Regions from separate parts of the Cupriavidus sp. 2KB_3 genome, predicted to be linked through region 1. Evidence: predicted binding sites of a transcription regulator. Region 1 holds the regulator's gene; the other holds the start of a gene.
The links. The regulator HrcA, encoded in region 1, represses chaperone genes, less so after heat shock. The targets are predictions, from matches to a motif close to TTAGCACTCNNNNNNNNNGAGTGCTAA.

Region 1 (5,133 bases):
CAGCGCGGCGAGCACGTCGCGCAGCGCGGGATCGACATCGGCCAGTTGCTGGATCCGGTGCACCACGCTGTTGAGCACGGACAGCACGGCGCCGTCGGCCTCTGACAGCGCCTCGAGCGCGGCGCGGCTGCCGTCGATCAGGCCGGCCGCGTGCGAGAGGCGGTTGTATTCGCCCTGGATCTCTTCCCATTCGCCCGCCTGGGGCGCCAGCTTGTCGAGTTCGCCCACCTGCCATTCCAGCCGCTCGCGCTCAAGCTGCATTTCGCGCGATTGCGACTCCACGGCCTCGCGCTGGCGCACGCAGGTGCGCCAGGCCCGCCACGCCTCCGCCACCGCGCCGGCCTGTTCGGTCAGGCCCGCGTGGGCGTCGAACAGGTGGCGCTGGGCGTCCGGCCGCAGCAGCAGCTGGTGGGCGTGCTGGCCGTGGATGTCCACCAGCTGGTCGCCCACCTCGCGCAGCTGGGTCAGCGTGGCCGCCGTGCCGTTGATGAACGCCTTGCTTCGGCCGCCCGCATCGACGGTGCGGCGCAGCAGCACGGTGCCTTCGCCGTCCAGGCCGGTCTCGTCGCCGGACAGTTCGCGCTCGGCCAGCCAGGCGTCGAGCGCCGCGTGCGTGCCGAAGGTGGCGCTGATGCTCGCACGGGTGCTGCCTTCGCGCACCACGCCGGCATCGGCGCGTTCGCCGAGCACCAGGGCCAGTGCATCGATCAGGATGGACTTGCCGGCGCCGGTCTCGCCGGTGAAGACGGTGAAGCCGGTGGTGAAGTCGAGGTCGAGCGTATCGACGATGACGAAATCGCGGATGGACAGGCTGCGGAGCATCGTGGCCTTGGGGGGAGTGGGGGCCGGCTCAGAGCCGGTTGTCCTCGGTCGGGTATTCGTGCCAGTGCAGCTTCTTGCGCAGCGTGGCGTAGTAGTTGTAGCCCACCGGATGCAACAGGGTCACGGTCTTGCTGGAGCGGCGCACGACGATCCGGTCGCCCTGCAGCAGCGAGGTCAGAGACTGCATGTCGAAATTGGCACTCGCGTCGCGCGCGGTGGCCACCTCGATCGTCACTTCCGCGTCGTGCGGCAGCACGATCGGGCGGTTGGACAGCGCGTGCGGGGCAATTGGCACCAGCACCAGCCCGGACAGCGTAGGATGCAGAATCGGCCCGCCGGCGGCCAGCGCGTAGGCGGTGGAACCGGTGGGCGTGGAGACGATCAGGCCGTCCGAACGCTGGTTGTACATGAAATAGCCGTCCACCGAGACGGCCAGCTCGACCATGCCGGAAATGCCCGAGCGGTTGACCACCACGTCGTTGAACGCCAGCGCGGAGAAGATCACGCTGTCGTCGCGGATCACGCGGGATTCCAGCAGCATGCGGGTCTCGGCTTCGTAGCGGCCAGCCAGCATCTCGGGCAGGGCGCGCGTCACGTCTTCAAGCGGGATGTCGGTCATGAAGCCCAGCCGGCCATGGTTCACGCCGATCAGCGGCACGTCGAGCCCGGCCAGCTGGCGGGCCAGGCCCAGCAGCGTGCCGTCGCCGCCGAGCACCACGGCCACGTCGGCCTCGCGCCCGATCTCGTCGGCGGAGAATACCGGGTAGCCGGAGAGGCCGGTGGCCTGTGCGGTCTCGCGCTCGAAGACCACGTCCTGGCCGTTGCGGGAGATGCAGGCGGCCAATTCCTCAAGCGGGCCCTCGATGCCGGCGGTCGAGTACCGGCCGACCAGGGCAACGGTCTGGAACGCGGCGCGGGGCGCGGCGGCGGGGGCGATGGCTGGGTTCTGGGGGGCAGACATGCCGGGATTAGACCATACCGTCATGACCATTGTCAGTAGCCGGGCACACGCCGGTGCGAAGCCCGCCCGAACCGGGGAAAGTTGTTTAAAATCGGGGCACTATGGACGAACGTTCGAAAACGCTTCTCAAGACCCTGATCGAGCGCTACATCGCCGAAGGCCAGCCCGTGGGCTCGCGCACCCTGTCCAAGTACTCGGGTCTCGATCTCTCGCCGGCGACCATCCGCAATGTCATGTCCGACCTCGAGGAAATGGGGTTCATCGCCAGCCCGCACACGTCGGCCGGCCGGATTCCCACGCCGCGCGGGTACCGGCTGTTCGTCGATTCGATGCTCACGGCGCGCCCGCTGGAGGGCGGCACGGTGGAGATGACGGCCGAACTGGCCGCGCTGACCGGCCAGATCCAGGGCCAGTTGGGCGGGCAGCAGCTGGGGCCGCAGCGGATGATTACCGCCGCCGCGCACACGCTGTCTAACCTCTCGCGCTTTGCCGGCGTGATCATGACGCCGCGCCGGGGCCAGTCGTTCCGCCAGGTGGAGTTCATGCGCCTGTCGGAGAAGCGCATCCTGCTGATCATCGTCAGCCCCGAGGGCGACGTCCAGAACCGCATTATCCAGACCGAACTGCCGTACACCCCCGCCCAGCTGATCGAGGCGGCCAATTTCTTCAATTCCCACTACGCCGGCATGAGTTTCGATGCCGTGCGCAGCCATTTGCGGGTGGAATTGCAGGATCTCCGCCGCGACATGTCAGCGCTGATGCAGGCCGCCGTGGAGGCCGGCAGCAGCGCCATGGCCGAGGACGACGACCAGGTGTTCATCTCCGGCGAGCGCAAGCTGCTCGAGGTGGAAGACCTGTCGTCCAGCATGGACAAGCTGCGCCGGCTGTTCGATGTCTTCGAACACAAGACCAACCTGCTGCAGTTGCTCGATGTCTCGAGCCACGCGCAGGGCGTACAGATCTTCATCGGGGGCGAAAGCCAGCTCGTGCCGCTCGAAGACATGGCCGTCATCACCGCACCCTATGGTGTCGATGGGCAGATCGTCGGCACGCTCGGCGTGATCGGCCCGACGCGGATGGCCTACGAACGGGTGATTCCGATCGTCGACATCACCGCGCGGCTGCTCTCGAGCGCGCTCTCCCAGAACTGATTGCTGCGCGCGGGCATGCCACGTGACAGCGCGCGCGTGGCGCCCGCCATTTCCGGAAACCCTATGACGTTCTCGGCAGAACCGGCTTACCAGCATGGCCAGGCGCCCCGCACGGCCATCCTGCTTATCAACCTCGGCACGCCGGATGCGCCCACGCCCAAGGCGGTGGGGCAGTATCTGCGCGCGTTCCTGTCCGACCCGCGCGTGGTCGAGATCCCGCGTCTGGCCTGGCTGCCGATCCTGCACGGGCTGATCCTGCCGTTCCGCTCGCGCGCATCGGCCATGAAGTACGAGTCGATCTGGCTGCGCGAGGCGCACATGACCGGCTCGCCGCTGCTGGTGTACACCGAGCGTCAGGCCCATGCGCTCCAACAGCACATGCACCGGCTTGGCCACGACGTGACCGTGGCCTGCGCCATGCGCTATGGCAATCCGTCGATCGCCTCGGTCATGGAAGCGCTGCGCCGGCAGGGCATGGAGCAAGTGCTGCTATTGCCACTTTATCCGCAGTTTTCGGGCACGACCACGGCCACCGCCTTCGACGAGGTCTTCCGCGTGCTGGCCGGCTGGCGCAATCAGCCGGAATTGCGACTGGTCAAGCACTTCCACGATCATCCCGCCTATATTTCCGCCCTGCAGCAGCAGGTGAGCGGCTTCTGGGCGCAGCACGGCATGCCTGACTTCGCCCGGGGCGACAAACTGATCCTGTCCTTCCATGGCTTGCCGCGCCGGCTGCTGGATCTGGGCGACCCCTACCACTGCGAATGCCTGAAGACCGGGCGGATGCTGGGCGAGGCGCTGGGTCTGCAGCCGGGCCAGTATCAAGTGACGTTTCAGTCTCGTTTTGGCAAGGCCGAATGGCTCCAGCCCTATACCGCGCCGACGCTGACCGAACTGGGCAAGGTCGGCACGCATCGCGTGGACGTGTTCTGCCCGGGCTTTCCGGCCGATTGCATCGAGACGCTCGAGGAAATCGCCATGGAAGGGCAGTCCGAATTCCGCGTGGCGGGCGGCCAGGAATTCCAATTCATTCCCTGCCTGAATGATGCGGACTACTGGATTGCCGGGCTGGCCGAGATCGCACTGCAGCATCTGCAGGGTTGGCCGCTGCGCCAGCCGCATCCGCACGAGCTGGAAGCGCGGCGCTCGCGGGCGCAGACCCGGGGCGCTGCGGCGTAAGGAATCAAGGAGTTAGACGATGGACGTGGACTTCGAGGCGGATGCCCGGCAACGCATCGACAAATGGCTGTGGTGCGCGCGCTTCTTCAAGACGCGCTCGCTGGCGGCGGAGGCCGTGGAGCGGGGCCGGGTGGAGGTCAACGGCCAGCCGGTCAAGAATTCACGCGAAGTGAAGCCCGGCGATGCCGTGATGATCCACGCGCACCAGCAGCGTTGGGAGATCGAGGTGAAGGGCGTGGCCGCCTCGCGCGGGCCGGCGCCCGTGGCGCAGTCGCTGTATGCCGAAGCCCCGGAAAGCCAGGCCCGGCGCCTGGAAGAGGCGGAACGGCGGCGCATGCAGCCCGAGCCGACGGCGCAGCTACAGGGCCGCCCGACCAAGCGCGACCGGCGCCGGATCGACGACTTCAGAAGTTAGGGATAGATTCAGCGGTTGTACGGGAAGTACGGAACGATGTAGTGCTTGAACACCGCCTTGCCGCTGCCATACTCGGTCTCACGCGGCGTGAATGCGCCGGAGGCGCAGATGAAGAGTGTCATCACCGACAGCGCGGCGAGCAGGCAAATCGTAACAACAGGCAGCTTGTGCATGGCGAACCTTCCGAAGGATGCACCAAAATGATTCACAGCGTGCTCCCGTTATTTTTGTCATTTTTCATTGATAGATATTAGTCATTGCGTTGCAGCAAAGCAATGAACACCAGATTGCATCAATCACAGCTTTGTAACCGCGTATTTCGGCGTCTCGCCCCCTTCACACTTGAAAAAACGGGGACCGGCGCCAACTGCGGCTAGACTTGCCGGTTTGGCATCCCGACCCACCCGACGGCCTGCGCCAGGCGGGCCGAGTTTTAGATTTGATACGGATCGACATGGAAGAACAGAACCAGACCCAGACGCCATCCCCAGCTTCGAGCGCGCCGCAGGCGGCGGACGATGCCCTGCGCGCCCAGCAGCCTGGCACGGACGCCCCGGCCGGCGATGAGGTGGCCCGCCTGACGCAACAGGTGGCCGACCTGGAGG
Region 2 (5,133 bases), on a different contig from region 1:
AGGCAGCGTTGTAACCGTAGTTACCCTTGCCTTCGATCACCTTGGCCACCACGACCGAAGCCTCTTCACCAGCGTTCAGCACGATCTGGCGCAGCGGCTCTTCCATGGCGCGCAGCACGATCTTGATACCGGCGTTCTGGTCGGGGTTTTCACCTTGCAGGGCCGAGATCGCAGCGCGGGCGCGCAGCAGGGCCACACCGCCGCCGGGGACGATGCCTTCTTCCACGGCAGCGCGGGTGGCGTGCAGCGCGTCTTCCACGCGTGCCTTCTTTTCCTTCATTTCGACTTCGGTGGCAGCGCCAACCTTGATCACGGCAACACCGCCGGCCAGCTTGGCCACGCGCTCTTGCAGCTTTTCACGGTCGTAGTCCGAGGTGGCTTCCTCGATCTGGGCGCGGATCTGCTTCACACGGCCTTCGATGGCCGAGCCGTCGCCGGCACCGTCGATGATGATGGTGTTTTCCTTGCCGATCTCGATGCGCTTGGCCTGGCCCAGGTCCTGCAGCGTGGCCTTTTCCAGCGTCAGGCCGATTTCCTCGGCGATCACGGTACCGCCGGTCAGGATGGCGATGTCTTCCAGCATGGCCTTGCGGCGGTCGCCGAAGCCCGGGGCCTTCACGGCGGCGGTCTTCAGGATGCCACGGATGTTGTTCACCACCAGCGTTGCCAGGGCTTCGCCCTCGACGTCTTCGGCGATGATCAGCAGCGGACGGCCAGCCTTGGCCACTTGCTCCAGCACCGGCAGCAGGTCACGGATGTTCGACACCTTCTTGTCGAACAGCAGCACGAACGGGCTGTCCAGGGCAACAACCTGCTTTTCCGGGTTGTTGATGAAGTACGGCGACAGGTAGCCGCGGTCGAACTGCATGCCTTCCACGACTTCCAGCTCGTCGGCCAGCGACTTGCCGTCTTCCACGGTGATCACGCCTTCCTTGCCAACCTTGTCCATGGCTTCGGCAATGCGCTCGCCGATCGAGGCGTCGCTGTTGGCCGAGATCGCGCCAACCTGGGCGATTTCCTTGCTGGTGGTGGTGGGCTTGGACAGCTTCTTCAACTCTTCCACGGCAGCGCCGACAGCCTTGTCGATGCCGCGCTTCAGGTCCATCGGGTTCATGCCGGCGGCCACGAACTTCATGCCTTCGCGGACGATCGACTGGGCCAGCACGGTAGCGGTGGTGGTACCGTCACCGGCGTTGTCGCTGGTCTTGGAAGCCACTTCCTTGACCATCTGCGCGCCCATGTTCTGGAGCTTGTCCTTCAGTTCGATTTCCTTGGCCACGGACACGCCGTCCTTGGTCACGGTCGGGCCGCCGAAGCTGCGCTCCAGCACCACGTTGCGACCCTTCGGGCCCAGGGTCACCTTCACTGCGTTGGCGAGAATGTTCACGCCTTCGACCATCTTGGCACGGGCGGCGTCGCCAAACACTACGTCTTTTGCTGCCATGTTCTGTTTCTCCTGATCTGTACGAGTGACGCGTGGATTACTTGTTGACCACGGCCATGATGTCTTCTTCGCGCATGACCAGCAGTTCCTGGCCATCCACCTTCACGCCCTGGCCGGCATACTTGCCGAACAGCACGCGGTCACCCACCTTGACGTCGAGGGCAATGTTGTTGCCCTTGTCATCCTTCTTGCCGGGGCCGATGGCGAGGACTTCGCCTTGATCGGGCTTCTCGGCAGCATTGTCGGGAATCACGATGCCGGATGCGGTCTTGGTTTCATTGTCCAGACGCTTCACGATCACACGGTCGTGCAGAGGACGCAGGTTCATACGGACTCCTAGGTACAAAAAAGTGAGTTTTGATTCACAAATGGCCGTCTGAAGGCGACGGCCAACGAGTTTTCGGGTACCGCGAGGGCTCTGTTAGCACTCACCCCCGGGGAGTGCTAATTATAGGGACGAGGGTTGTCGTTTTCAAGACAAGGGCTGAATACGGGGTTTCCCTATGCAAGGGTTTACCCTATAGCATAGCTTATGATCCGCCGCAACCGTGGAGTCTATATCTTGGCGAATCCCTTTCCGATGCCGATGCTGATGCCCATGCCGATGCCGATGCCGAACGACCCGGACCTCGTGCCGGGCATGCCCTACCGCCACTACAAGGGCGGCGCCTACCGCGTGACCGGCCTGGGCCGCTTCGAGGCCGACCTGGCGCCCGTGGTGGTCTACGAGTCGATGCGCGACCGCTCGATCCTGTGGGTGCGCACGGCGGAAGTCTTCACCGAGCCAGTGCGGACCGAGGCGGGCGAAGTGCCCCGCTTCGCGCCGGACTGGCCGGCAGCGCTGGACTGCCTGGGCTTCCTGCCGCGCCAGGCCGTGCTCCAGGCGCTGGCGCTCTATGAAGCGCCCTACCGCCGCTACCACGACCGCGCCCATGTGCTGGAGATGTTCGATGTCGCGCACGCCCGTGGCATCGCGCTGAGCCCGGCGCAGGCGCTGGCGGTGCTGTTCCATGACGCGGTGTACGTGCCCGGCTGCGAGCACAACGAAGCCGCTTCGGCGGCGTTGATCGAAAACATGGCGAGCGATGTGGACGCCGACGTGGTGCGCCAGGCCATGCAGATCGTCCTGGACACCCGCACGCACGCGCCGACCACGCCCGACGCGGCCACGGTGCTCGATCTGGACCTGTACCGGCTGGCGGCCCCCGCCGAGGCGTTCGATGCCTACACGGCCGCCGTGTTCGAGGAGAACCGCGCGCTGCTGGCCCGCCGCACCGGGCTGGCGGGCGCGGCGCTGCACGCCGCCTTCATGGCGCGCCGCGTGGGATTCCTCACCACGCTGGCGCAGCGCGAGCGGCTGTTCCTGACCCCCGCCTTTGCCGATGCCGAGCAACCCGCGCGCGACAATATCGCCCGGATCATCGCCCGGATTGCAGCCGCCCTGCCCCAGGCCTAGTCGAGTCCGCTGCTGTCGAGGTAGCTCAGCGCCTCGCGCACCTCGCGGCGCGCCTTGAGCACATAGCCGACCCGGCGGTCGCGAATCACGAGGACAAGTACCTCGGCCTGCACCATCTCGCCGAAGTGATGGGCCGCGCGATGGAGGGTGAGCCCGGCAAGCCGGGCGAGCTGGTCGGCCGGCAGGCCGTCGTCGCCCGCCTCGAGCAAGGCGCGGCAGATGGCCGCGCGCGCGGGCACGGCGAGCAGCGCAAACGTCAGCGCGCTTTCCTGAGTGGCCATGTCCAACCCCGTGTCGTCGTGTATGCACTGGTTTGTAGCGCGGTAACGGGGCAAACGCAAGCCTGGACGGCATTCGCCCCGCCCCCCGTGGCACGGGAAGCGGGGCGACATGGACCTGGCTGCGGGGCCTGACTCAGACGATGCGAACGGCCCGGACCCGCCGGGCCCCGCCTCAGACCACGAACGGCAACTGGCGCTGGCGCTTGCCCGTGAGGCGGAACAGCGCGTTGGCCACCGCCGGCGCGATGGCCGGTACGCCCGGTTCGCCCAGGCCGGTCGGGTTGTCCTGCGAGGGGACGAAGAACACGTCCACCTGCGGGGCGTCCGGCATGCGCGGCGGCGGGTAGTCGGGGAAGTTGCTGTTCTTCACCGCGCCGTTCTCGATCTCGATGGCAAACCCGGGTCGGATCATCGACAGCCCGAACACGCAGCCGCCCTGGATCTGCGCCTCGGCCGAGAGCGGATTGACCACGCGGTTGGCATGCACGCCGGCGGTCACGCGGTGCACGCGCGGCTCACCCTTGACCACCGACACGTCCACCACATAGGCCACCACCGAGCCGAACGACTCGTGCACGGCCACGCCCCAGGCATGCCCCTTCGGCAGCTTCTTCTTGCCGTAGCCGGACTTGTCCACCGCCAGTTGCAGCGCGGCGCGGTGCCGGGCGTGCTTCTGCGGGTCCAGCCGGGCCAGGCGCCACGCCGCGGGGTCCTGCTTGGCGGCGGTGGCCATCTCGTCGGCCAGCGTCTCCTTGACGAAACCCGTGTGCGTGTTGCCCACCGAGCGCCACCAGAGCACCGGCACGTCCACCTTCGGATGGTGCACGGCCAGTTGCAGCGGCAGGTCGTAGTCGTTCTCGACGATGCCTTCGGTCATCGTCGCGTCCACGCCGTTCTTGACCATCATCGGCTCGAACGGCGTGCCGGCGATGATCGACTGGCCGACGATGGTGTGCTGCCAGCCCACCACGCCGCCCTTGGCGTCCACGCCGATACGCGCGCGGTGCACGTGCAGCGGCCGGTAGTAGCCGCCCTTGATGTCGTCCTCACGGCTCCACATCACCTTGAGCGGCTCGGTGTGGCCGTTGCCGATCCACGTGCGCAGCACGTTGGCGGCCTCGACCAGATAGTCCGAGGTCGGCACCGCGCGCCGGCCGAAGCCGCCGCCAGCCATCATCGTGTTCAGCGTGACCTTCTCCGGCGCCAGCCCCAGCGTGCGGGCGATGGCGGCCTGGTCGATGGTCTGGAACTGCGAGCCCACCCACACCTTTACCGCCGTGGCCTTGTTGCCGGCCACCTCGGCCTGCATGGTGCAGTTGAGCGGCTCCATCGGCGCGTGGGCCAGGTACGGCAGGCGGTATTCGGCGTCGATCACCTTCGCCGCGCCCTTGAGCGAGGCGTCGATGCCCTCCAGCGGCTTCGCCACCGTGCCCGGCTGCGTGGCCAGCTTGCTGTACTGGTCGAACAGCGCGGCGGTGCTCACCGTCGAGCCGCTGTCTTCCCAGACGATCTCCAGCGCCTCGCGCGCGGTCTTGGCGGGCCAGTAGCCGTCGGCCACCACGGCCACGCCGCTGCCGCCACGGTCCACGGGCACCAGCATCACATCGACCACGCCCTTGATCTTGCGCGCGCGGTCGGCGTTGAACGACTTGACCTTGCCGCCAAAGCGCGGCGGGCGGGCCACCACGGCCACGACCATGTCCTTGAGCCGGGTGTCGATGCCGAACACGGCGTCGCCGTGCAGCTTGGCGGCCGAATCCAGGCGCGGCGTGGGCTTGCCGACGATGCGGAACTGCGCCGGGTCCTTGAGCGTGACCTGCGCCGGCACGGGCAGGCCCATGGCGGCGTTGGCCAGCTCGCCATACGTCGCGCGATGGCTGCCGGACGTGACCACGCCCAGCGACGTGCTGCAGCTCGCCGGGTCCACCTTCCACTGCTGCGCCGCCGCCGAG

Region 2: the regulator HrcA is predicted to act here: its motif matches at 1,866-1,892, upstream of groES (co-chaperone GroES).

The regions. Positions count from the first base shown of each region.
Region 1 covers NZ_JBFRHD010000005.1:45,832-50,964, forward strand. The annotation lists gene recN (DNA repair protein RecN) at 1-822, opposite strand, end outside; gene AB4120_RS06310 (NAD kinase) at 851-1,783, opposite strand; gene hrcA (heat-inducible transcriptional repressor HrcA) at 1,885-2,934, shown strand; gene hemH (ferrochelatase) at 2,998-4,113, shown strand; gene AB4120_RS06325 (RNA-binding S4 domain-containing protein) at 4,133-4,528, shown strand; gene AB4120_RS06330 (hypothetical protein) at 4,537-4,701, opposite strand; gene grpE (nucleotide exchange factor GrpE) at 4,983-5,133, shown strand, end outside.
Region 2 covers NZ_JBFRHD010000008.1:85,482-90,614, forward strand. The annotation lists gene groL (chaperonin GroEL) at 1-1,444, opposite strand, end outside; gene groES (co-chaperone GroES) at 1,482-1,772, opposite strand; gene AB4120_RS10675 (DUF1653 domain-containing protein) at 2,025-2,900, shown strand; gene AB4120_RS10680 (winged helix-turn-helix domain-containing protein) at 2,897-3,181, opposite strand; gene AB4120_RS10685 (molybdopterin cofactor-binding domain-containing protein) at 3,354-5,133, opposite strand, start outside.